Regions from separate parts of the Paenibacillus sp. FSL R5-0636 genome, predicted to be linked through region 2. Evidence: riboswitches for the same ligand, from Rfam matches in the RefSeq annotation. Region 2 holds a riboswitch; the other holds the start of a gene.
The links. Region 2 has a riboswitch for preQ1 ahead of MKX34_RS06095 (queuosine precursor transporter). Riboswitches for the same ligand answer to the same signal wherever they lie in the genome.
Positions count from the first base shown of each region.

Region 1: it holds a riboswitch for preQ1, as region 2 does, so the genes downstream of both, queF (preQ(1) synthase) here and MKX34_RS06095 (queuosine precursor transporter) in region 2, are expected to answer to the same signal.

Region 1 is NZ_CP150232.1:3,753,894-3,766,111, forward strand. It holds gene MKX34_RS16945 (ABC transporter substrate-binding protein) at 1-150, opposite strand, end outside; gene MKX34_RS16950 (ABC transporter permease) at 211-1,164, opposite strand; gene MKX34_RS16955 (sugar ABC transporter ATP-binding protein) at 1,236-2,735, opposite strand; gene MKX34_RS16960 (class I SAM-dependent methyltransferase) at 2,961-3,806, opposite strand; gene MKX34_RS16965 (DMT family transporter) at 3,839-4,753, opposite strand; gene MKX34_RS16970 (zinc-dependent alcohol dehydrogenase) at 4,896-6,032, opposite strand; gene MKX34_RS16975 (VanW family protein) at 6,114-6,932, opposite strand; gene MKX34_RS16980 (cysteine hydrolase family protein) at 6,933-7,454, opposite strand; gene queE (7-carboxy-7-deazaguanine synthase QueE) at 7,590-8,312, opposite strand; gene MKX34_RS16990 (6-carboxytetrahydropterin synthase) at 8,305-8,787, opposite strand; gene queC (7-cyano-7-deazaguanine synthase QueC) at 8,787-9,449, opposite strand; gene queF (preQ(1) synthase) at 9,479-9,952, opposite strand; PreQ1 riboswitch class I at 10,116-10,159, opposite strand; gene MKX34_RS17005 (hypothetical protein) at 10,479-10,814, shown strand; gene murB (UDP-N-acetylmuramate dehydrogenase) at 10,878-11,789, opposite strand; gene MKX34_RS17015 (ABC transporter ATP-binding protein) at 11,940-12,218, opposite strand, start outside.
Region 2 is NZ_CP150232.1:1,383,568-1,395,785, forward strand. It holds gene MKX34_RS06055 (PLP-dependent aminotransferase family protein) at 1-724, shown strand, start outside; gene MKX34_RS06060 (D-alanine--D-alanine ligase) at 738-1,670, shown strand; gene MKX34_RS06065 (aminotransferase class I/II-fold pyridoxal phosphate-dependent enzyme) at 1,663-2,826, shown strand; gene cobT (nicotinate-nucleotide--dimethylbenzimidazole phosphoribosyltransferase) at 2,922-3,983, shown strand; gene cobU (bifunctional adenosylcobinamide kinase/adenosylcobinamide-phosphate guanylyltransferase) at 3,980-4,528, shown strand; gene cobS (adenosylcobinamide-GDP ribazoletransferase) at 4,525-5,340, shown strand; gene MKX34_RS06085 (YnfA family protein) at 5,635-5,961, shown strand; gene MKX34_RS06090 (methyl-accepting chemotaxis protein) at 6,852-8,540, opposite strand; PreQ1 riboswitch class I at 8,908-8,953, shown strand; gene MKX34_RS06095 (queuosine precursor transporter) at 8,964-9,677, shown strand; gene MKX34_RS06100 (AMP-binding protein) at 9,955-11,436, shown strand; gene MKX34_RS06105 (thiolase family protein) at 11,433-12,218, shown strand, end outside.

The DNA of each region.
Region 1 (12,218 bases), 2.4 Mb from region 2:
ATGCTGGAACCCTTTTGATATGACTGGAATGTATGGTTTGTCTGAACCGGATGCACTCTTGTTACTATCATTGTTGTTACATGCACTCAGCAATGTAGTAACTAATAACAGACAGGCAAGCATGATAAACCCTCTACGACGCAGTTTCATTTGAATCTTCCCCCTCGTCATTTGCTTTGTATATCACTCCGGATGGAGATCATACCAAGTTTATTGCTTACGGCGGCGTAGAATATCAGCGTAAACCGCAATGATGATTACAACACCGACAATGACCGTCCGCCATTCCTGAGCAACAGACATAATCTGCAAGCCATTCGTCAACACACTCATAATCAGTGCGCCAATAATCGTGCCTAGAATAGAACCTACACCTCCACTTAAGGAAGTCCCGCCAATGACCACTGCCGCAATAGCCTCTAGTTCATAACCGGTGCCCAGTGATGGCTGTGCTGAATTCAAACGTGATGCCATCAGGATACCTGCGATTCCGCTAAAGATCCCTGTAATGGAATAGATAATAATCTTCCATTTGACTGTGTTCACACCTGATAAGCGAGTAGCTTCTTCATTACTGCCAAGTGCGAAGTTGTAACGCCCAATAATCGTCTTAGACAAGATTATGCTTGCGATCATACCGAGTAATAAGAAGATAACGATGGTGTTGGGTATACCGGGGATCATTTTACCCATGGCGATCTTGGCAAAGATCGGATCATCGTTGAAATAAATGGGTTTGGCTCCTGTGATGACAAGCGACAAGCCTTTGGTGACCATCATAATCGCCAGAGTGGCGATGAAGGGTGGGATGTTCATCTTCGCCACCATCAAACCGCTGATGAAGCCGCACAGTGCTCCAGCCAGAATCCCACCTACAATGCCTAACGGGACGGGCAGACCCCAGAAGGTAATAATGACTCCAACCATAACAGATGAGAATGTCATTACAGTACCCAGAGCGAGGTCGATGCCACCCGTTATAATAACAAAGGTAGCTCCAAGCGCTAATACTCCGATTACAGCTGTAGAAACTAGAATTCCGACAAGATTTGAGAATTGAAAAAAGTTACTGGAGGATAAAGAGAATACGATGACCAATATGATCAGACTTGCAAATGCCAATAATTTTTGTTTGAATCCGGATTGCCCTCCCGTTTGCTTCATACCCGCTGGCTGACTAATCTCTTTATCCGCGATCTTCATAGTCCTGACACCTCCGGTTAACTCTTGAACAGTTATGAACGTTTCGTCGCATATTTCATAATCGCCTCCTGCGATGCTTCTTCTGCGGGGAGTTCTCCTGTTATACGCCCTTCACACATAATGATAATCCGATGGCTCATTCTTAGAATCTCAGGAAGATCTGAAGAAATGATAATGATCGCCTTCCCTTGACTCGCAAGCTGATCCAGCAGCTTATAAATTTCACTTTTCGCGCCTACATCAATACCTCTTGTGGGCTCATCGAAGATGAGTACATCACAGTCTCTAGTCAACCACTTGCCGATGACCACTTTCTGCTGATTACCCCCGGACAGAAACTTAACCTTTTGACCTACACTTGGAGTTTTGGTGGCTAGCGCTTCAACATGCTGCTCCGCTGAGCTTCGCATCTCCCGCTCCTTCATCCAGCCAAATGAATTACGGAATTTATAAAAGGAGGCAATCGCATTATTCATGCTGATATCCATATCCACAAGCAGTCCGAAACGTTTACGGTCTTCGGACAAATACCCAATACCATGCTGTACCGCTTGATGTGGCTGACGTATACGAACCGATTTTCCATGGAGCATAATTTCACCCTCATCGATGAGATCGGCACCAAATACGGCACGAACAACCTCGGTACGTCCAGCTCCCATTAAACCAGCGAAGCCCAAAATCTCACCTTTATACAGATGAAAGCTAATATCCTTGAACGCATGCCCTCTAGAAAGATTCCGGACTTCTAAGACAACTTGCTGAGTCTGTTTCGCAATCGTTGGTTTCGACGTTTGATATAATTCACGTCCAACCATCATGCTGATGATCTGATCAATCGTTATTGAATCGGTACGAACGGTATCTACATAACAACCATCGCGCATAACTGTAATGCGGTCTGTAATTCGCTTCAATTCATCCATGCGGTGAGAGATATAAATAATTCCCACACCTTTATCTCGTAGCTGCTCAATCATTCGAAATAACTCGTTAATTTCTGTATCTGTTAACGCGGCGGTTGGTTCATCCATGATCAATACCTCGGCTTGGAAAGACAAGGCTTTAGCGATTTCAACCATTTGCTGATTAGCAACGGTCAGGTCTGATACCAAAACTCGGGGATCCAGCTTCAGATTCATTTGATCAAACAGTACCTGAACTTTTCGGTTTATCTCTAAATCATCAACGAACCATTTCAGAGCTTTTCGCGGCTCTCGTCCAATGTAAATGTTCTGGGCGACCGTAAGATGAGGCATTAAATTCAATTCCTGATGGATGATACTAATTCCAAGCTCCTGTGCATCACGGGTATTAACAATCTGCACTTCATTTCCCTTGTACCACATTTGACCAGCATCCTTGGAATAGACACCTGTCGCAATCTTCATAAGGGTAGACTTGCCAGCGCCATTTTCTCCTACTAACGCATGAACTTCCCCACGCTTCAGCTCAAATTGACATTCATTCAAAGCATGAACACCTGGGAAAAACTTGTTGATTCCCTCCATACGAAGCAACACTTCGTTCATTTTGATATCCACCTCAAATTCTTTGAGAATGCATTAACCCTTAAAGTAATCGCTTTCAATCCGGAATGTAAAATCATTGTATTCCCTATAAGTTGCCATTGTAATGGAATAATCTCCGTAAAAAAGTTTAAAATTTTATGTTTTACGCACAAAAAAAGCTGAACCGAGAGCACCTCAGTTCAGCACAAATGTTATACCCTAAAAATCACATGTCTGCGAACCCTCCTACAGGCTTGCGCCATTTCCAGCCACCAATGTGAAGGTCTTAGGAATTCCCTTATCATACACGTCGGAAGATAGATTAGGTTCTTCTACTAATTGGCGGATCACTAGTCCGCTATTAGCTGCTGCGGTTACAATTTCTCCGAGTGTCCAGCGGCGCCAATACACAACACTATGCTCTTGTTCACCTGCTGGTTTACCTGTGGAAGGCAAATACTTGGAATAGGATACCTTTTTCTCTTCCAATGATGAGTCAAAATAATCTCCGTTTACTTTGTGTTTGCGTACCTTCGCAGTAGATCCCTTCGAGGAAATAAGCTTGGTCGTTACCGGATGAAAATCGCGGAGTACAAATACGCCTCCAGGAGAAAGCAATCGGCGAGCTGTTTCCATGAATAGTGTAAGGTTGGTAAAGTAATGAACAATTCCTAACTCCGCGAAGACGATGTCATATGAACCATCAAGGACGTCTTCTGGCAGCTTAAGAATATCTGAGACGATATAGGTTAGTGGTACCCCTGCTTCTTGGGCAAGATCAGCCGCATATCGCGCATTGGCTTCCGAGAAGTCAGCAACCGTTACTTCCGCACCTAGTAATGAGAGTGCCACGGCCTTCATTCCGTTTGAGCCCATTAAATTCATCATTTTCTTCCCCTTCACCTCTCCAAAAAAAGAAAGGAGCGGGTAAAGCTTTGCACTTGGTTCCTTTATTAATTTTGCAGCTGCTTCTGACGGTATACCAAACCGAGTTACCCAAGCGGTATAAGTATCTTCGTTCCATAGCTCTTCGCTTGTTGGCACAGCGTTTTTTTCTGCCTGATTATTTGAATATTGATTCTGCTCTTCCATCCATTGCTACCCCTTTATGTGTAAAATATCTGTTATGAAGCATTCTGAATGGCATCAGCCATCCGGATAGTTTTCCTTCTTCCTGCGTACAAATATACTGCGAGTCCAATCATAACGAGCAGCCCACCTGCCCATTGTAAGGTTGTTAGCTGTTCACCCAAGAGTAAATACGCTAAGATACTGGCACCCACTGGTTCTCCTAAAATGTTCATTGAAACCGTAGTCGCAGATACATATTGTAGTAACCAATTAAACAAAATATGGCCAAACACCGTTGGCACCACTGCTAACAATACAAAGATTCCCCATTCCTTGGCCGGATAATTAAAAAAGGAAATCTCCATGAACAGATTGTATACGGCGAACACGCCAGCGGCTGACAAGAAGACAATCAAGCTATATAAATAAGAGGGCATGCGCACCACTAGCTTTTGACCGATCAGCATATGTACAGCTACCGCGACAGTGCCTCCGACCGATAATAGATCACCTTTAAGATTATCTGCAGAGATTCCAATATCACCCCAGCCGATAAACACGACACCGCCAATTGCAATGCCAAGCCCTAGAATAGCAGACAGAGCTGTCTTTTCCTTATACAAAAAATAAACACCCAGCATAATAAATACAGGCTCCAGCGCCATGATCATTGTTGAACTAGCTACCGAAGTATACTTTAATGATCCCATCCATAGCAAAAAATGCAGCGCAAGCATTGCGCCTGAAAGGATGAGCATTAGCCAGTCTTTTTTACGAAGAGCAAAAGCAGCTCCACTATAGGGTCTTGCAAAAGGCAGCATCAGCAGTGAGGTAAATAATAATCTGTACATGCCTTGTATAGATGCAGGTGCATCAGACCATTTAATAAAAATGGCGGAAAAAGAGATGGCCACAATCCCTATCAACATTAATAGTGGAATCGGAAGTGGCGGTTTTTTAAGTTTCACATGTTACGCGTCCTTTCAATATCTTAAGTCACTTATGTTAATTTAACGCAGACCGTGAAAAAATGCATCTTTTTTCATAAGATTTCACTAAAAAAAGCACAAGCAATGTCATTTCTGACGAAAGCTCATGCTTCTTAAAAGGCTACGGCTTCAGAACAACCTTGATGCAATCTTCTTTTTTCTCACTAAAAACGTCATAGCCATGCTCCGCTTTACTAATTGGCAGGCGATGCGTAATGATATCTGTAGTATCAAATTTATTTTCTTTAATCATCTTATACAGCAACGGCATATAGTGAATCACCGGCGCTTGTCCCATCTTTAATGTGATGTTTCGTTCAAATAGCTGACCCAGCGGGAACATATTGTAATTAAGTCCATAGATCCCTACAAGCTGGATGGTTCCGAATTTACGTACGATATCCGCGGCCATTCTGAATGCACTGAGCGAGCCCCCTTGCAGCTTCAGAACCGTTTCCACTTTCTCCAAGGCAGATATTTTGGCATCTAGACCCACACAGTCAATAACCACATCTGCGCCCCCATGAGTGATCTCCTTCAAATGAGCACCAATGTCCTTGATCTCTTCGAAGTTATAAACTTCAACATTATTGGTCAGCTTCGCATGTTGCAATCGGTAGCCGATATGGTCAACAGCAATGACTCTAGAGGCTCCTTTGATCCAGGCAAACTTTTGAGTTAGCAGTCCCACGGGCCCGCAGCCGAGAACAATGACCGTATCTCCCGGCTTCACTCCCCCGCTTTCTACTCCCCACCAAGCAGTAGGCACAATATCAGATAAGAAAAGAATTTTCTCATCTTCCATTTCTGCATCCTCCGGAACTACAAAAGGCCCAAAATTACCATAAGGTACCCGCAGCAATTCAGCTTGTCCGCCAGCAAAACTGCCATAAGTATCGGAATAACCAAGATAACCGCCTGTGTCCTTGGCGTCATTAGCATTGTCGCATTGGCTCTCCATCTCATGCTGGCAGAAAAAACACTGCCCACAGGCGACATTAAAGGGGATGATGACTCGGTCACCTTTTTTGACTCTAGTTACGTCAGATCCCACTTCCTCAACAATCCCCATCGGCTCATGACCAATAACATAATCATCATGCATACCTGGAATTTCTCCGTTATAAATGTGCAGATCCGAGCCACAAATCGCCGTAGTGGTAATCCGAACAAGAATGTCATCTTTTTTCTCAAGCTTCGGATCAGCTACTTCTTTAACTTCCACTTTTTTCTTCCCTTGGTAGGTTAGTGCTTTCATGCTGTTAATCCGCTCCTTTGAAGATGGTCTAGAGATATAATTTTCATGCCTTTCTATGTTATATCCCTAAGCCCTAACCTCTTATCCATGAAGAAGCGGAGAATACATCATCAGTGCGTAATTATCAGTTACAGCTTCATCTCCAATTAGATCTCCAGATCGGGTATATACTTTTCGACTGATCTTATTACTGCGTATATATCCGCCCCAAGGCTCTAGACTAATCCTATGATCACTTTCGTATACTTCATAATCATAAAGCGCCTGCTCATTGCATCTCCATTCCCCGTGTAAATGGCTATCGTCCAGCCAGAGCTTTAGTTGATACGTTTGAGCGGTGTTATTTTTCAATTGAAGATCCAAATAGTTATAAGAACAGGTCGCCCCGCTTCCAAAAGGTTGTGTACGTTGTTCATCTGGAAATACATCATAGCTGTGACGATGCCGTTCCATAACGGTAAGTGGTGTGTGCAGTGCCATCCAATAGATCAGATTAGACAACTGGCATAAGCCTCCTCCAACCCCGGAATGAAAACCACCATAATGCAGCACCATACCCTCCAGATACCCTTTTCGTTTAGTGGGCTTACCAATACTTCTCCAGTAGGAAAAAGTCTCCCCCGGCTGCACAACAAGTCCATCCAGCTTCGCAATTGCCAGCCGTAAGTTAGTAATTTTATTGTATTGAAGCAGCATATCTACATTCCGAAGACTTCTTAATAACGGGGTAGCATGAGTCATAGCTGCATAAGATAATGTTTCATCCGTACGCTGCTTCGCTATTTTGCTTCGTCCAGTGTACCATTTCAAATATCTTTTCCAAATAAAATATCGTTTGCCAGCAAACAATCTAAGGCGAGAACGCTGAATAGGCTTCATGGCAGCCTGGGGTGTATTCATCTAGAACTGAACCTCGCTTTCAGCTCGTAACTGGGCGAATCTACCTCCAATTATCGCATTATGATGCTTAACGATCTCCCTACTACTCAGAACCCCATTATCAAAGGTGCTATGAGCATCTGAAACCAGTACACTTTTATATCCCATGCTGTATGCGCGTCTTATTGTCGTATCCAGACAGAATTCACTTTGCATCCCACAGATCACCAGATTCGTGATCCCGAGCTTTTGGAGTTCATCTTGCAATTCCGTTCGGTGAAAAGCATCCCAAGTAGGCTTCTCAACGATAACTTCGCCTTCCTGCGGTGTGATGCGGTGACTGATCTGCCAAGTGGGTGTACCTTTTGTGTACTCCTCATCTTCGGTATGTTGAATATACACAATAGGAGTACCTGCTAATCGAGCTTTTTGCTGAAGGGAGACAATCCTGTCCATCACACCCTCTTCATCGTACAGCTTTAGTTCATAGGAGAACATGGCTTCTTGAACATCGATAATTAATAATGCTGTTGATTGTTCCAAATGAATAACCTCCAAGAGCTTTTTTCAAAATCATACCAGAAACTGGGACAGACTATCTACCTACTAGAAGTTACAAATGTTAAAAATAAAAACCGAGCATCTGTAAGCAGATACCCGGACGATTTCATCAATCTTTTATTTGCCACGCTTATTATGCCAGATCAATGCATGCAGCTGTGGAAGTACACGAACCTTGTTCATATCCGAATCCACGATTACTTTATTAAACAACCACTCCAGCCTTCCCAGAAGTCGAGCAGAAATGTTGCCCTCTTCCGTGACATCATCATTACCAGGCTGCAGAAAGAGCTGCACATTCGGATATCGCTGGTGAACGTTTTTCGCATAATCAAAATCATTATCATCAAACACTACGACCTTCAAGCTATGCGTAGAACGACCCAGTTTCTCCATCTTACTCATGATGTTATCTAACATTTCCCAATTCGTTGTCATTCCTGAGCTTGGGGGTTTAGGGCTGATTGTCAGCACATCCACGTCATTGAACCAATCCTGCCATTTACTCCCCTGAGTTTCTATCGCTGCTTTTATTCCACGCTCATGAAGCAGACTGATGAAGGTACCCATTCCTTCACCAATCAAGGCAGGATTACCGCCTGAAATCGTAACACAGTCGAAATTATCGCCAGCTAACGCCAATAATTCATTTATGATTTCTTCTGCTTCCATCATGCGAACCTTATTCTTAGCCGTACCATCCCAAGTAAAAGCGGAGTCACACCAGCCGCAGCGATAATCGCAGCCATAGGTGCGGACAAACATCGTCTTCACTCCAATTACCGCACCTTCGCCTTGAATAGTAGGACCGAATATTTCAATTACAGGAATCTTACTCACAGTCACAGCCTCCATACAAACGGTAGGATGGCCCTTCATCCGGAACATCTTCAGCCAGCACCTCTGCCCAAGAGGTTGGAGTCTCCCATAGCTTTACCGAGTATAAAGGCAACCCTGCTTGCTTAAGCTTGTAGGCAATATATGAAGACATATTCTCCACTGTGGTACGGAAAGACAATAAGGCTACTTTGGAGCCCGTATTCGTTAACGTCTCTAACACAGGTTCATTTCCCATAGCAAGAAAAGCGTGATCTAAACGATCTACTAGGCTTTGTTGTACTGTCATTTTGATATCGCTAAAATCAATGACGAAGCCTTCATCCGAGTGGCCTTCCGCGGCCATAGGTTTGCCCTTAAGCACTACTTCGAGCTTATAAGTATGTCCGTGCAGATTGCTGCATTTCCCTTTGTGTCCCACTAACTGGTGTGCCGCATCGAACGTAAATATTTTGCAGACTGAAACCTCGTTAAGCATTAAGAGCCGGCCTCCATTCTCTCTGCCTCATATTGCTCAAGACCACGCTGACGCAATAGACAGGCTGGACAAGTACCGCAGCCACTGCCAATAATACCGTTGTAACAGGTCAGTGTGTGTTCGCGAACATAATCAAAATACCCCAGTTGATCGGCCATTTTCCACGTTTCTTTTTTATCCAGCCACATTAGGGGAGTGTGGATCGCAAACTCATAGTCCATAGATAAGTTCAGCGTAACATTCAATGATTTCACAAAAACATCACGGCAGTCCGGATAACCGCTAAAGTCCGTTTGGCAAACCCCAGTGACGATATGGGAGTACCCCAGTTGTTTAGCTAATATAGCGGCAAAAGATAAAAACAACAAATTCCGTCCATCGACGAAAGTACTTGGAAGCTCATCCCCTTCCCCAGCCACGATATCTATATCCTGACGGGTAAGTGCATTGGGTGCCAGCTGATTAAGCAGCCCCAGATCAAGAATATGCTGTTTTACATTAAACTTAGCTGCTATCTCTGTTGCAACTTCGATTTCAGCCGCATGACGTTGATTATAGTTGAAGGTAACTACCTGCACTTCCTCATACTGCTGCAATGCCCAAACCAGGCAAGTGGTGCTATCTTGTCCGCCGCTGAATACGACGAGTGCTTTTTTGTTCATATGAATCTCTCCTTATCACAAGTTGGAATTTAGCGGTTGTCCACTTTTTCTGGATAGAGGTCGTGATTGATTAAGCGGTGTTCCGCCATCGCCTCATACTTCGTACCCGGTCTTCCATAGTTGCAATAAGGATCAATTGAAATGCCTCCGCGCGGAGTGAACTTGCCCCATACCTCAATGTAACGCGGATCCATCAGTGAGATCAGTTCATTCATAATAATGTTGACACAGTCCTCATGAAAGTCACCATGGTTGCGGAAGCTAAACAGATACAGCTTTAATGATTTGGATTCCACCATTTTTTGTTCAGGAATATACGAAATATACAGCGTGGCAAAATCCGGCTGACCCGTTACAGGACACAAGCTAGTGAACTCAGGGCAGTTGAATTTAACAAAATAATCACGTCCGGGATGTTTGTTATCAAACACCTCCAGAATGTCTGGATCATAACCAAACTTGTACTGTGTTCCCTGATTACCAAGCAAAGTAACTTCTTGCATTTCCTCTTTCAATCTTCCTTCTGACACGACAAAAAACCCCTCTCTTTTCCTTCGGCCTTGGCCGGTAATGGAAAGAAGAACGAGATTTCGAAAACTTGGCTCCACTAAGAAGAAACGGAAGCAACGTCCGGATAAAGGACAGCAACCGCTTGTACTGTTTAATATATTCTTAGTTTTTTATAGAGGGAGTTCGCGAACCTCTCCTGCACAACTTTAGTGCAGACTTCTTCTTAAAGCATAAAGCATATTGCGTCTTGAACTATACCATGGGTAGCCCGCTCCTGACAAGTTCTACTCTTTACTGTTACCTTATACAGATCAGCAAATCACTCCAGATTAACGTGGATAGACCTGCGTATGTAGAGATTAGGAAGCTCAAAACCAATGCCAATTTGATTGTGGATTTCTTTTTAATGACATGAATTATTCATATGGTTAATTAAGATGCGGCAAAAAAAAGGATTCAAATCCTAAGAAAAGGGTAACTTATTCATAATAATCTTCGAGCTAAGGGTGGGAGCATTTTATGGAACAAAGTATACAGCAGCTTATGGATTGGCTTAACAATCATTTGAATGAAACAATCGCTATTGAAAAGAAAGAACTTCGTGATTTGGATAAAGTTCATTTCAATTTAGAGTCCGTAGATTTCCGGAGTGCAGACGATGTTATTGATGAATATCTTGGAAGTGCACTGATATTAAGAGGTTTCGGCAGCACACTTAACGCCGATGGTGAACTGGTATCCCTGCCACAATCCACTTATGATTTAGCTGTTGAAGGTCTTCAAATCGTAGACTTAGCCGACCGCAAGGCAGAAATAACTACGGACAGAGCTAATTACACCCTTTCAGTAGATTAAACGAACATGATTATGATAAGCAAAAAGAGCCCACAGCGATTGCGGGCTCTTTTTGCTTATCATTTATTCTTCTCCAATGATCTCCACTTCAGTTTCCAGCTCTACACCGAATTTATCCTTCACAGTCGCTCTTACATGGTGGATTAGCCCGATGTAATCACTGGCTGTTGCATTATCTGCATTCACAATAAATCCCGCATGCTTCTTGGATACCTCAGCACCGCCGATTCTTGTACCCTGTAAGCCGCTCTCTTGAATTAACTGACCTGCAAAACGGCCTGGAGGCCGCTTAAATACACTCCCACAGGATGGATACTCAAGCGGTTGCTTCGATTCACGTAAATAAGTTAGTTCATCCATTTTTGCCTTGATCGTTAAAACATCACCGGAAGTCATAGCAAATTTGGCCTCAAGTACAATGTACTCACCGCTTGCGAACACGCTTTTTCTGTAACCCCATTGCAGCTCATCACCTTGCAGAGTTACCAATTGCCCGTTCTTATTTATAGCTAGTGCACTATGCAGGACATCTTTGATCTCACCGCCATAAGCACCTGCGTTCATATAGAGCGCTCCACCAACTGTTCCTGGAATGCCACAGGCGAACTCAAGACCCGTAAGCTCCTTATCAAGTGCATATCTGGAAACATCAATTATTTTGGCACCACATTGCGCATATAAGAGATTGTCGCGAATCCCCATTTCGGTCAGTCCTGCCGTTTGCAGAACGATCCCACGTACACCTCCATCACGGATAATCACATTGGAGCCATTCCCAAGTACCGTAAGGGTTATCCCATTTTGTTCTGCATATGTAACGATCTTTTGAATTTCATCATAAGTAGCTGGTGCAGCCAAAATATCAGCTTTGCCGCCCATTTTAGTGTACACGTGATCTTTTAAATTCTCATGACTTTTCACTTTTCCTGCAGTCATTAGCTGCTCTAGGTCATCTTGAATTTTGTCAATATTCATGTTTTCATGCTCCTTTAACCATGTATAAATGATGGTCCTTGATCTATTTTAAAGAGTTATTATGAAATTGTAGGCAACCACAACTGTAACAACGAACAGGCTCCCTTGTCAATGACGGGAGCCTGTTCGTTGTATGATTTTAGATGATAATTACACAGCTTTATAGGCAGCAAGCTCGTAAGGAAGACACAGTGGCACACCCGTACGTGGATCCGGAACGATATCCGCTTCAATTCCAAACACTTCCCGCAATACATCTGGTGTCATAACCTCAGTAGGTGAGCCTTCGCTAACCACAGTACCGGACTTAATCGCTACCATATGCTGCGCATAACGAGTAGCATGATTCAAATCATGCACGACCATGATGATGGTACGACCTTCTTCCTCATTCAGCTTTTGCAATAGCTGAAGAACTTCGAGCTGATG
Region 2 (12,218 bases):
GGAGCTGGAGAAAGCATTGCAACAGCAAGCTTTTGACTGTGCATACTTCGTCCCTTCTTACCATAATCCGACCGGAATTGTAATGTCTCCAGAGAAAAGACAGCGGCTAATGAAGCTGATGAATCGCTACCAAGTCCCGGTGATTGAGGATGGTTTTAACGAGGAATTACGATATTCGGGCTCACATGTGGCTCCACTTATCGCAGCAGCAGGCAGCGGCAACAGCGTGATTTATCTCGGCAGCTTCTCCAAGGTATTATTTCCGGGACTACGTGTAGGTTGGGTGCTGGCGGATCAGGAGTTGATTAATTCCCTCGAAAGCGTCAAGCGCGCCCGTACCATTCATACCTCGACGCTGGATCAATCCATTTTATATCAGTATTTATTGGGTGGCCATTTAGAGAAATATTTGAAAAAAGCCAGAGCGGAATACAAACGAAAGTATGAATTAACCCTGCAATGCTGCAAGGATTTTATTCCTTATACGGCGCTGTCAGGGGACGGTGGCCTGCATCTTTTTGTAACCTTCGCGGAGGGCTTTAATACAAGGACGCTGTTGGCGGCCTGTCATGAGCAAGGGGTTATTTTTACAGCAGGAGATATATTCTTCACAGACGGTAAAGGGCAAAATACGATACGGATCGGTTTCTCCAGAGTGACGGATGAGGATATCCGCAAGGGGATCGAGGTTATTGGCAGAACAGCTCGACAACTAATGGGATAAAGAGGTGCTTGAGATGAAAGTAGGCGTAATTATGGGCGGGGTATCCTCAGAGTATGAGGTATCCATGAATAGCGGTAGAGAAATATTGAAGAATCTAGACCCCAATAAATATGAAATTATTCCAATTGTGATCACCAAGCGTGAGGAGCTTATTGAGCAGGCAAAAGGGATCGATATCGCACTGCTTGCACTTCATGGAGCTTACGGCGAGGATGGTACGGTTCAGGGGACGCTGGAGACGATGGGGATTCCGTATACGGGCAGCGGGGTTTTGTCTAGCAGCATTTGCATGGATAAAGATCTCTCCAAAAAGCTTATGCGCTGCGCAGGCGTCAATACAGCAGATTGGCTATGCTGGGACAGTATGAAGGATTATTCGGCTGAAGTGGTGGAACGGCTCGGATATCCGGTTATGGTGAAGCCATGTTCAGGCGGCTCGAGTATCGGAATGGAAAAAGTGAGCAGCAGCGAGGAGCTGTTGTGCGCAGTGCAGAAGGCTTTTGCCTGTGATCAGTCGATTTTGATTGAAAGCTACATTCAAGGCCAAGAAATTACCTGTTCTATTCTAAACGGAGAGCTGCTGCCTATTCTGGGAATTACCTCAGCAAATGCCGAGTGGTTCGATTACAGTGCTAAGTATGAAGAAGGCGGAGCAGATGAACGGGTCATTGAATTGCCTACTGAAGTGCATGAGCGGGTACGCGAGGCTGCCTTGAGCTGTTATAAAGCACTAAAATGTAGCGTGTATGCACGGGTTGATATGCTGCTTAAAGAGGGTATTCCTTATGTGCTGGAGGTGAATACATTACCAGGCATGACGAAGGCCAGTCTTTTACCCAAAAGCGCGCAAGCGGCAGGCTACACCTTCAGCGGACTACTGGACGAAATCATCTCCCTTTCCCTAACGGAAAAGAGTGCAAAAGAAGAGGTGTACAGCCATGCATAATGAATGGATTGCTCCACGAGTGCGGGAGATTGCGCCATCGGGGATTCGGGCTTTTTTTGACCTAAGTACGGGGAATCAGGATATTATATCGCTGGGTGTAGGGGAACCAGATTTCGTTACACCGGAGCATGTAAGAGCTGCCTGTATTCGTGCCTTGAACAATGGGGAAACGATGTATACGCCAAATTCCGGTTTACTGGAGCTTAGAGAGGAGATCGCTTCTTATCTGCACACAAGTTTCAAGCTTCGCTATGAGCCAAACGATGAGATTATGGTTACGGTGGGAAGCAGCGAGGCTGTGGACTTGGCATTACGAGCTTTCATTACACCTGGGGATGAGATTATCGTCCCTTCTCCGAGCTATATCGCATATTCGCCGATTACCCATTTGAACGGGGGGGTTACGGTGGAGGTAGAATCATCGGCCGAGCAGGGGTTTAAGCTTACTGCTGAAGCGTTACGGAAGGTGATTACCCCGCGTTCGAAGCTTCTTATGGTGAATTTTCCGACTAATCCTACAGGTGCAGTAATGACTTATGAAGACTGGCTGCCTATTGCACAGATTGTAAAAGAGAATAACCTACTGGTCATTTCAGATGAAATTTATGCCGAGCTTACGTATGACAGTCAGCATGTCAGCATCGCCTCTCTTCCCGGGATGCTGGAAAGGACGATTGTGATCAGCGGCTTCTCCAAAGCTTTTGCAATGACTGGCTGGAGAGTGGGTTATGCTTGTGGCGATCGAGAATTAATTGCTGCGATGCTAAAAATCCATCAATACACTGCGATGTGTGCCCCGGTGCTCGGTCAAATTGCTGCGATTGAATCATTGCGCAATGGAATGCAGCATAAGGAACATATGAAGCAATGCTTCGATGAGCGGAGAAAGCTGCTGGTTAGTGGATTTCGATCCATAGGACTACCTTGCCATGAACCTGCGGGTGCGTTTTATGCCTTTCCTTCCATCGCTCATACCGGAATGAAATCAGAAGACTTCGCTTTGCAGCTGCTCAGGGAGGTCGGTGTCGCTGCGGTTCCGGGTCATGTGTTTGGAGCAGGCGGAGAGGGTTATATTCGCTGCTCTTATGCCGCTTCCTTACAAAAATTGACAGAGGCGCTGGAGAGAATCGAAGATTTTATGAAAGTGAAGTTGTAATTCTAGAAGTCCCCCTCTATCATAGATGGGGGCTTTTCTGCGAATATGAGATAGAATAGGTTATACGGATACATTTAATAGGAGGTCGTAATTATATGCTTTCAGATATTCAAGACGTAATTAAACAAATCATTCCGGCTGATGATCAGTCCATCCTCAAGGCGGAGCATCGGCTGAACATTCTGACCAAACCTCCGGGCAGTTTGGGACAATTGGAACCTCTAGCTGTTAAGCTCGCTGGAATTTCGGGTACGGAGCAGCCTAGTTTCACCAAACGAACAGTTGTTGTGATGGCTGCTGACCACGGGGTATGCTGCGAAGGGGTTAGCGCATTTCCACAGGAAGTCACGCTGCAGATGGCCCATAACTTTCTCAGCGGTGGAGCGGCTGTAAATGTATTGGCACGTCAAGCTGGGGCAGAGGTACAGTTTGTTGATATCGGCATAAACGGCGATCTCGGTCATGTTGATCTGATTGATCGTAAAGTGCGCCGGGGAACGGATAACATGGCTGTGGGACCTGCGATGAGTCGTGAGGATGCCATGAATGCTCTTCTTGTTGGGATAAGAGTTGCGCAGGAAGCGGTTAAGAACGGAACGGAGATTTTTATAACAGGCGAAATGGGCATTGGGAATACTACGGCTAGTGCTGCCATTCTATGTGCTCTCAAAGGAATAGCCCCTGAAGTAGCTGTGGGACGAGGAACGGGAATTGATGATGAACGTTTACTACATAAAATTGCAGTAGTGGAACGCGCCTTAAAGGTAAATCAGCCGAATTCAGCAGATCCGTTGGATGTATTATCTAAAGTTGGCGGACTGGAAATCGCTGGCTTGGCGGGACTGATTCTTGGTGCCGCTGCTACTCGGACACCTGTCATTTTGGATGGTTTTATTTCGGGGGCGGCAGCGCTTGTGGCAAAAGCCCTTGCACCTGAATCCATCGCTTATATGATAGCGTCTCATGTATCAGGAGAACGGGGACACAAGTTAATGCTGGAGCAGCTTGGGCTTGAACCGCTGCTTAACCTCGGTCTGCGATTGGGTGAGGGAACAGGGGGAGTATTATGCCTTCATTTAATCGAGGCGATCTGCCGCATTTTGAGCGAAATGGCAACCTTTGAAAGTGCAGGCATCTCTGGAGCTGGTCAACGATGAGCATTCTTGTAACGGGAGGCGCACGTAGCGGGAAAAGTGGTTTTGCAGAAAAACTGATACAGTCACTGGCAGATCAGGCCTTCTATGTAGCAACCGGACAGGCTTTTGACGACGAAATGAAGGAACGGATTGCTCTGCATCAGCATCAACGAATGGAAAGTGGTTACGCTTGGGAGACGCTTGAGGAACCGTATGATTTACCAGATCTGCTAAAGCGATTATCGGGTGAAAAAGCGGTGCTCGTAGATTGTTTGACCTTATGGTTATCCAATGCATTATTGGCCGTGGAAGGTTTTGAAAATAGACAAGAGCTTGTTGAGAGTGAAATAACAAGACTTGAAGACAGTGTGCGTTCTTTTCAAGGGACGCTTATTCTGGTCACTAATGAGGTTGGCGACGGGATTGTTCCGGAGTATGCGCTAGGCCGATTGTATCGTGATCTGGCGGGACGAATGAACGCCCTGATCGCTCGGCAATGCGAACAGGTCTTTCTAGTAACTGTTGGAATTCCGATTGAGCTGAAGAGCAGGGAGTATCGTTTATGAGGGAGCGTAGGGATGCGGCCGTAGCTGCCTTTCAGTTCTTATCCCGATTTCCTGTAAAAGGTGATCCGGGATTCTCTCCTGAACTGCTGCGCCGGAGTGTAATCTTCTATCCCATGGTAGGCGCAGCAATTGGGCTGTGTGTAGCTGCTGGAGCAGCCCTGACGGGATTGCTTTTACCTGCTTGGCCAGCAGCTGTGCTCACTCTGATTCTGTGGGTAGGCCTCACTGGCGGGTTGCATCTTGATGGCTGGATGGACAGCGCAGATGGTCTGCTCAGCTATCGGCCACGGGAGCGTGCCCTGGAGATTATGAAGGACAGCCGTGTAGGTGCGATGGGCGTACTCGCCTGCGTGCTGCTCCTGCTGTTTAAAGCATCTTTGCTGGCAGCTCTAATCGAAGGCTTCGCCTACTACGAGCTGCCGCTGCTCTTGGTACCAGCGGTCTGGAGCCGCTGGTATATGGTACGGGCAATGGTGCGTTATCCCATTGCCCGTGGAGACGAGGGGCTGGCCGCGAACTTCGCCGGCCTAGCTTCCTCGCATGAGCGGCGCGCGCTGGCAGTCGCCGCGCTGCTCTCGCTGGCCGCCGCCGCTGCGCCACTGGCGCTCGGCGCTGGCTTAGCCGCGTGGCCGCTGCATCTGGCGGCAGCTCTGCTGCTGCCGGTCGCGGCCTTGGCCTGCGGCACCGCAGCTGCGCGGCGGATCAGCAGCCGGCTCGGCGGGCTCACCGGCGACGTGTACGGCGCGCTGAACGAGCTGCTGGAGGTTGTGCTGCTGCTAGTGTTATTGCTGCTTCAGCACAATTTAATGTAAGCTCCACGGATGTATCTTGAGTAGTTTGCTTTAGGTAGCTCTACGGATGAACCTTGAGTAGTTTGCTGAAGGTAGCACTACGGGTGAGCCTTGAGTAGTTTGCTGTCTACGGATGAACCTTGAGTAATTTACTGTAAGCAGCTCCACGGGTGAACCTTGAGTAGTTTGCTGTAGGTAGCTCTACGGGTGAACCTTGAGTAGTTTGCTGTAGGTAGCCCCACGGATGAACCTTGAGTACAATTTGTTATGAGTAACCTTTGCGTTTTTAGGAGATTGACAGGGAAGAGGGATGACATGTTATTTGCCATTCTGCTATTTATAATTGCTGGCCTTGCTGAGATCGGTGGCGGATATTTAGTGTGGTTATGGTTGAGAGAATCAAGGCCACTTTGGTACGGCTTAGTGGGGTCCTTGATTCTGATAGCGTATGGGATTATCCCTACGTTGCAGAAATTCCCTTCCTTCGGCAGAGTGTATGCGGCTTACGGCGGGGTGTTTATCGTGCTCGCGGTCTTATGGGGATGGCTTGTAGACAAGAAGACACCAGACGTATATGACTGGGTCGGAGCAGGTATTTGTGTGATCGGTGTATCGGTCATCCTCTGGGCACCGCGACACTAAGTTGAGTGATGTTTGCTTAGCCATAAAAGCTGAATGAAAGCTGAGTAACCTAGTTTTTACTGAGTGAGTAACTTGGCTTCGGACTCAGGGGACCTTATTTGCGAAAAAAGGGTTATTTTGGAGCGTTTTCGGACACCAGAGGCGCTATTTGAACAAAAAAGGCTGAGTCTGGGTTGATTATGAGGCCATAGCGTCTCTCGAGTCCGAAAAAGCCTCCAAATGGCAGTTTTTCGAGTAATAGCGGCATCTGAGTCCGCAAGCCAGCAGCAAATAGCGTGCTGAGGTCTAAGTGAGAGCTTCGCGCAAGCTAGTGCATGTAGCTGATTCTATTGCTGTAGGTAGCATCCACGGAGGAACTTTGAGTAACTTGCTGTAGGTAGCACCACGGATGAACTTTAAGTAATTCGCTGTGAGTAACTTGGCTCCGGACTCAGGAGACCTTATTTGCGAAAAAAGGGTTATTTTGGAGCGTTTTTGGACACCAGAGGCGCTATTTGAACAAAATAGGCTGAGTCTGGGTTGATTATGAGGCCATAGCGTCTCTCGAGTCCGAAAAAGCCTCCAAATGGCAGTTTTTCGAGTAATAGCGGCATCTGAGTCCGCAAGCCAGCAGCAAATGGCGTGATGAGTCTAAGCGAGAGCTTTGCGCAAGCCTAGCGCATGCAGCCGAGTCTAAGCGAGAGCTTCGCGCAAACTAGTACATGTAGCCGAGTCTAAGCGAGAGCTTCGCGCAAGCCTAGCGCATGCACCCTGAGTCTAAGCGAGAGCTCCGCGCAAGCCTAGCGTATGCCCCCAAGCCTAAGCGAGACCTCAGCAAGCGCTAGCGAGCCATAAACTAAAAACCCCCGTTCAACACTTTCGTGTGAACGGGGGTTTTTAGTTTACAAGCGTTAGATCTTAAATTGCTGCACAGCTTCTTGGAGTTTCTTGGCTTGCTCATACAGATGTTTAACGGTTTCTGCATGGCCTTCCAGTTCGACGCGCTGCCGCTCTGAGTTAGCAGCGAGTGTGTCCGCACTTTCTTGCGATCTTGATGTAATTTGTGCAGTTTCTTCGACGGAAGCACTGACTTCTTCTGTACTTGCCGAGATTTGCTGTGTAGCCGCAGATACGGATTGGATGCTGTGATTGATGCTTTGGATAAGAATCAGGAGGTGATTAAAGGCATCACCTGCTTCTGCTACTTTGCCGACTCCAGAGGCAACCTCAGAATTCACGTGGTTCATCTCGGTAACGGAGCGGCTCATATCTTCTTGAAGCCCAAGTAGGAAGTCACGGATCTGTTCGTTTGCGTTGCGTGATTGTTCAGACAGCTTGCGTACTTCTCCCGCAACAACAGCAAAACCGCGTCCATGCTCTCCTGCGCGTGCAGCTTCGATTGAAGCATTCAGCGACAGCATTTGGATCTGTTTCGTAATTTCAGTAATGCTGTGAACGACTTCTCCGATCATTACTGAACGCTCATTCATGATTTGTAACTGATCCAGCGACTGTAGGGAAGCACGTTCAACCTGGCGCATTTGCAGCACGGCACTTTGAGCAATTTCATTACCGCCACTTGCTTCAGCGGAAGCCTCACTGATTTGCTCCGTGACTTCATTCGCTGCTGAGGCAATACTTTGAATGCCTAAATTGATTTCTTCCATTGCTCTCGAGTTATCTGATGCACTGCTAGCGATAGTCGTACTACCTTTGCCGATTTCTACTACCGATGAGCTGGAGTGATCCGCCATATCGTTGAGAACCTCAACACGTTCTTTTAAAGAGTTGGAATCCGCAACGACAGTATTAGAGGTTACCAGTACATGTCCGATCATTTCTTTCAGGCGTTGGGTCATCGCTTGGAAGCTTACGGACAACTGTGCAACTTCGTCATTTCCTTTAACTGATAATTCTTCGGTGAAATCTCCCTCTGCGAGCCGGGCACTATAAGCTGCCAGTTTTGAGATTGGACGTGTTATACGCACACTCATAAACCATGCACCGGTTAGACCGATGATCAACGTCAGAAGTGTGATTCCGGCACTTGTCCATAGAATACTGTCTGTTTTTTCTTGAATGAAGCTTACGTCACTGCTTACACCGATAACCATCGTACTTCCGGGAATACCGATATAAGCTGTTTTATGTATACCATGTGCGTCGCTATATGTATCGCTTAGTCCAGTTTTTCCTTTAGAGGCTTGTTGCATTGCAGAGGATACGGTGACACTTTCTGCCCGTTGCAATTTTGCATCGTGATCTGCGGATAGAATCTCAGCTTCTTTCCCTTTCAGATTGACCAGAAAAATGGTTTCCACTCCATGTTGTTTCCTCTTTTCCTGAAAATAGAACTCGAGATTGGTGGCAGACTGATCGTTCTTATTTAGGGTTTGCTGGGCGTGCATTACGTTGAGATTCTTATATACGTCCTGAGCAGCGGCAGTAAGGATTTTGTTAATCTGTGGCATAACATAGCTGTTGAAGATATTGATGGAGATAAAGTAGAAGCTGGTGCTTAACAAAAGAGACGTGAGCAACAGAACAACAAATAATAAACGCGTGAATTTGCGACTGATCGAATGCTTGATACGAAACATATCGTTCTCTCCTTTTTTTATGGACGGTGAGGTCATTTCTTTTTTTGGTCTTCACTAGATACTCCATGCCAACTGCTGGAAATTGGCGACCCGAGATATATTCCATAGTTATGTCATATTTCTACTAAATGGATCGGGAATAAGGTGTTTGATACTATTCTATAGAATTAACCTCTGGATGAATAGTGAAAGTTTTGTCCTATAGAGCATTTTTTTCTGAAAAAAATGAATTATTGCTGACTATTTTAGATAATTGTCGAAAAAAAAGAACTGGAACTACCAATTTCATATAAAAATATTATTTTTATGGATTGTTAAGCGCTATTGTGATAGAGTATTAATGTTTTGTTCCAAAAATTTAATAATGTAAGCCGCGGTTCGTAACCATCCCGCGTAAACAAAACTAGGAGGAGTTTCAGTAATATGTTTAATTTGTTGTGGGGAGTTTTATTTGTTATTGTCAATTTTGCCTTTTTTCTACTCTGTTACCGCCTGTTCGGGAAAAGTGGAATGTATGCCTGGGTAGGTATTGCTACTGTAATTGCTAACATTCAGGTAGCTAAGACGATTGCTATGCCATTTGATATTGTGATGACACTCGGAAATACGATGTATGTCACTTTGTATATGACCAGCGATTTGCTTAATGAGAAGTATGGAAGAGCGGAAGCACGTAAAGCGGTCTGGTTTGGTTTCTTCACCTTGCTTATGACTACAGTCATTATGCAGATGGTACTAGTATTTAAGCCACAGGAGACCGATATCGCTCAGTCTTCTTTGGAGACGATTTTTGGGCTGATGCCTCGACTAGCTTTGGGTAGTCTTACTGCTTACTTCATTAGTCAGTTCCTAGATGTTCGGTTGTACTCTTGGATTCGTAAATATTACAGCACCTCAAGTCAGCTGTGGATTCGTTCCAACGGCAGTACGATGATTAGCTCCTTTGTGGATACACTTATCTTCTGCACCATTGCGTTTGCGGGCTTGTATGACTGGAATGTATGGCTTGAAATTTTGCTTACAACTTATCTAGCGAAGTTCTTACTAACCGCAGTAAGCACACCTATCTTATATATCGCCCGAACCTTTACTTTTGCTGAAGAGGGTACACCATCAACCGTTCAAAAGAAGGACTAAACAACAATACAGCCAGCGCGTACCGATCATAATCGATGCGTGCTGGCTATTTTTTAGTTGTAAGATGGACTTAATAGTTACATGAAAATGTGTACATAAAAATAATATAAAGCTAAAATAAGCTATCATAGCAATTCTAGCGGGTTAGTCTAACAGGAGCGCCTGCGATGGCGCTTAACACATATACTTTAGTCTGGGCTGGACTTGCGGGGCAGTCCGATTGAAGAAAATGTATATAATTGGTAGTCACAGAAATTACGAACAGGTGTGATCAAGGATGAATCTAGTAGTTCCTATACTGCGTCATGCAGCACAGCAGCCTGACAACATTGCCTTAACCCATGACCTAGCAAGTCATACCTATACAACATTAGTAGAAACGATGCGGAGAATCGCGAATGGCCTACAGCAAAAGGGTCTGAGGCATGACAAAATCGCGATTTTATCTACGAATTGTATTGAATTTGTTGAGGTTTTCTTGGGGGCGATTTATGCGGGCTGTGTTCCCATTCCCTTAGATCCCAAATGGAGTGCTAATGAACTGCAGGTTATTATAGAACAGTGCCAGCCGACAATGATTTTTGCCGAGCCGGAAGCCGCAAAGAATCTGGTCCTCAAGGATCAAGCGATCCCAACACTGACCTTCTCAAATGAACGAACAAGTTCCTATGATCAGTGGCTGGCTGCCCTGAAGCCGGAGGCTGAGTTGGATGAGACGAATGAATTATTATTTATTGGCTTTACTTCAGGCACAACCGGGTTGCCCAAAGGTTATATGCGTACCCATTTATCATGGTTAAAAAGCTTTGAGGTCTCGAATATTGCTTTTGAATTGGACGCTATGAAGGATGTTTTGGCACCAGGTCCATTTGTGCATTCCCTATCCTTATTCGCCGTAATGCAGAGTCTATATTGTGGAGCAACCTTTCATATCACACAAAAATTTAGTGCCACGAAGTTGTTAGAGCTGTGCCAGCAAATTCCGGGTGTGGTGCTGTTCGTCGTACCAACAATGATCGAATCCATGATGTTGCAGGCTGTACCTGGGCAGATACAGATTGATGCGATTATTAGCTCAGGTGCAAAGTGGTCGGAGTTGTCCAAGAAAAGGGGCATGGAAGTGTTTGGTGGAGCGCGCCTTTATGAATCCTACGGTTCTTCAGAAGCGAGTTATATTAGTTATTTGAATGTTCTGACCGAGCATAATCCGACCTCTATAGGCAAACCTTATCCCGGGGTGCAAATTTCCATTCGTGATGAACAGTTCCGGGAAGTCCCTACTGGGGAGATTGGGCAGCTATATGTGCGTAGTGATATGATATTTTTAGGCTACCATCAATTGCCGAATGAGACAGCAGCAGCTTTTAGAGAGGGATGGCTTATTTTAGAAGACTATGTTTATCAGGATGAAGCTGGTTATTTATATATGGCGGGACGTTTGAAGAATAAAATCATATCCGGAGGCCTGAACGTTTATCCAGAAGAAATAGAGAGGGTGCTGGAGTTTCTTCCGGAAATAGATGAAGTGATGGTGCTTGGCGTGCCTGACGATTACTGGGGAGAACAGCTGATAGCCCTCGTGAAGTGGAGCGGAGAACAGCACTTATCTGTCGACGAAATTAAGAATTATTGCCGCCAGTATTTAGCAAGCTACAAAGCGCCGAAGCAGCTGTTAACCCTGGATGAATTTATCTATACAAGCAGCGGCAAAATTGCCCGGCAAGCGATGAAAGACTATGTGAAAAGAGCGATGGTATGATAGAAGCAGTAATTGTCATGGCAAAACGTACACCGATTGGCAGAATGGGTGGCTTATTAAGTACACTTGAGCCGGAAGCATTACTGGCGCCGCTTATTCAGCATATTGTAGCCGAAACGAACTTGCCTAAAGAACTGATCGATGATGTCATTATTGGGAATGTTGTGGGCCCAGGAGGTAATATTGCCCGGGTAGCTGCGCTTGAAGCGGGGCTGCCTGTTTCGGTTCCGGGCGTCACCGTGGATCGTCAGTGCGGATCTGGGCTAGAGGCAATTAATATAGCAGCAAGACTGATTCAAAGCGGCGCTGGTGAGATTTATTTAGCGGGTGGTGTCGAAAGTACGAGCCGTGCTCCATGGAAAATGGCTAAACCACAGACCTTAATGGGGGTTCCGCAGCTATATACCCGTGCACATTTTACGCCTAGCTCTTACGGTGATCCGGATATGGGAATTGCTGCAGAGAATGTAGCTCGGAAATACGGGATTTCTCGAGAAGAGCAGGATCAATATGCCTTGAAAAGCCATCAAAAGGCGGTTCATGCTCAGCAAAGTGACCGGTTTCAGCAGGAGATAGTACCTCTTCAGGTAGAGGGGCAGTGGGTGAACACCGACGAATGTCCTCGGGCAAATACGAGTCTGGACAAGCTGCAAAAGCTGCCGCCAATTTTAGAAGAAAAGGGTACCGTCACTGCTGGAAATGCCTGTCCTATTAATGATGGCGCAGCGCTTCTATTGATGATGTCTCGTGAGAAATGCCAGCAGCTTAAGCTTACCCCTATT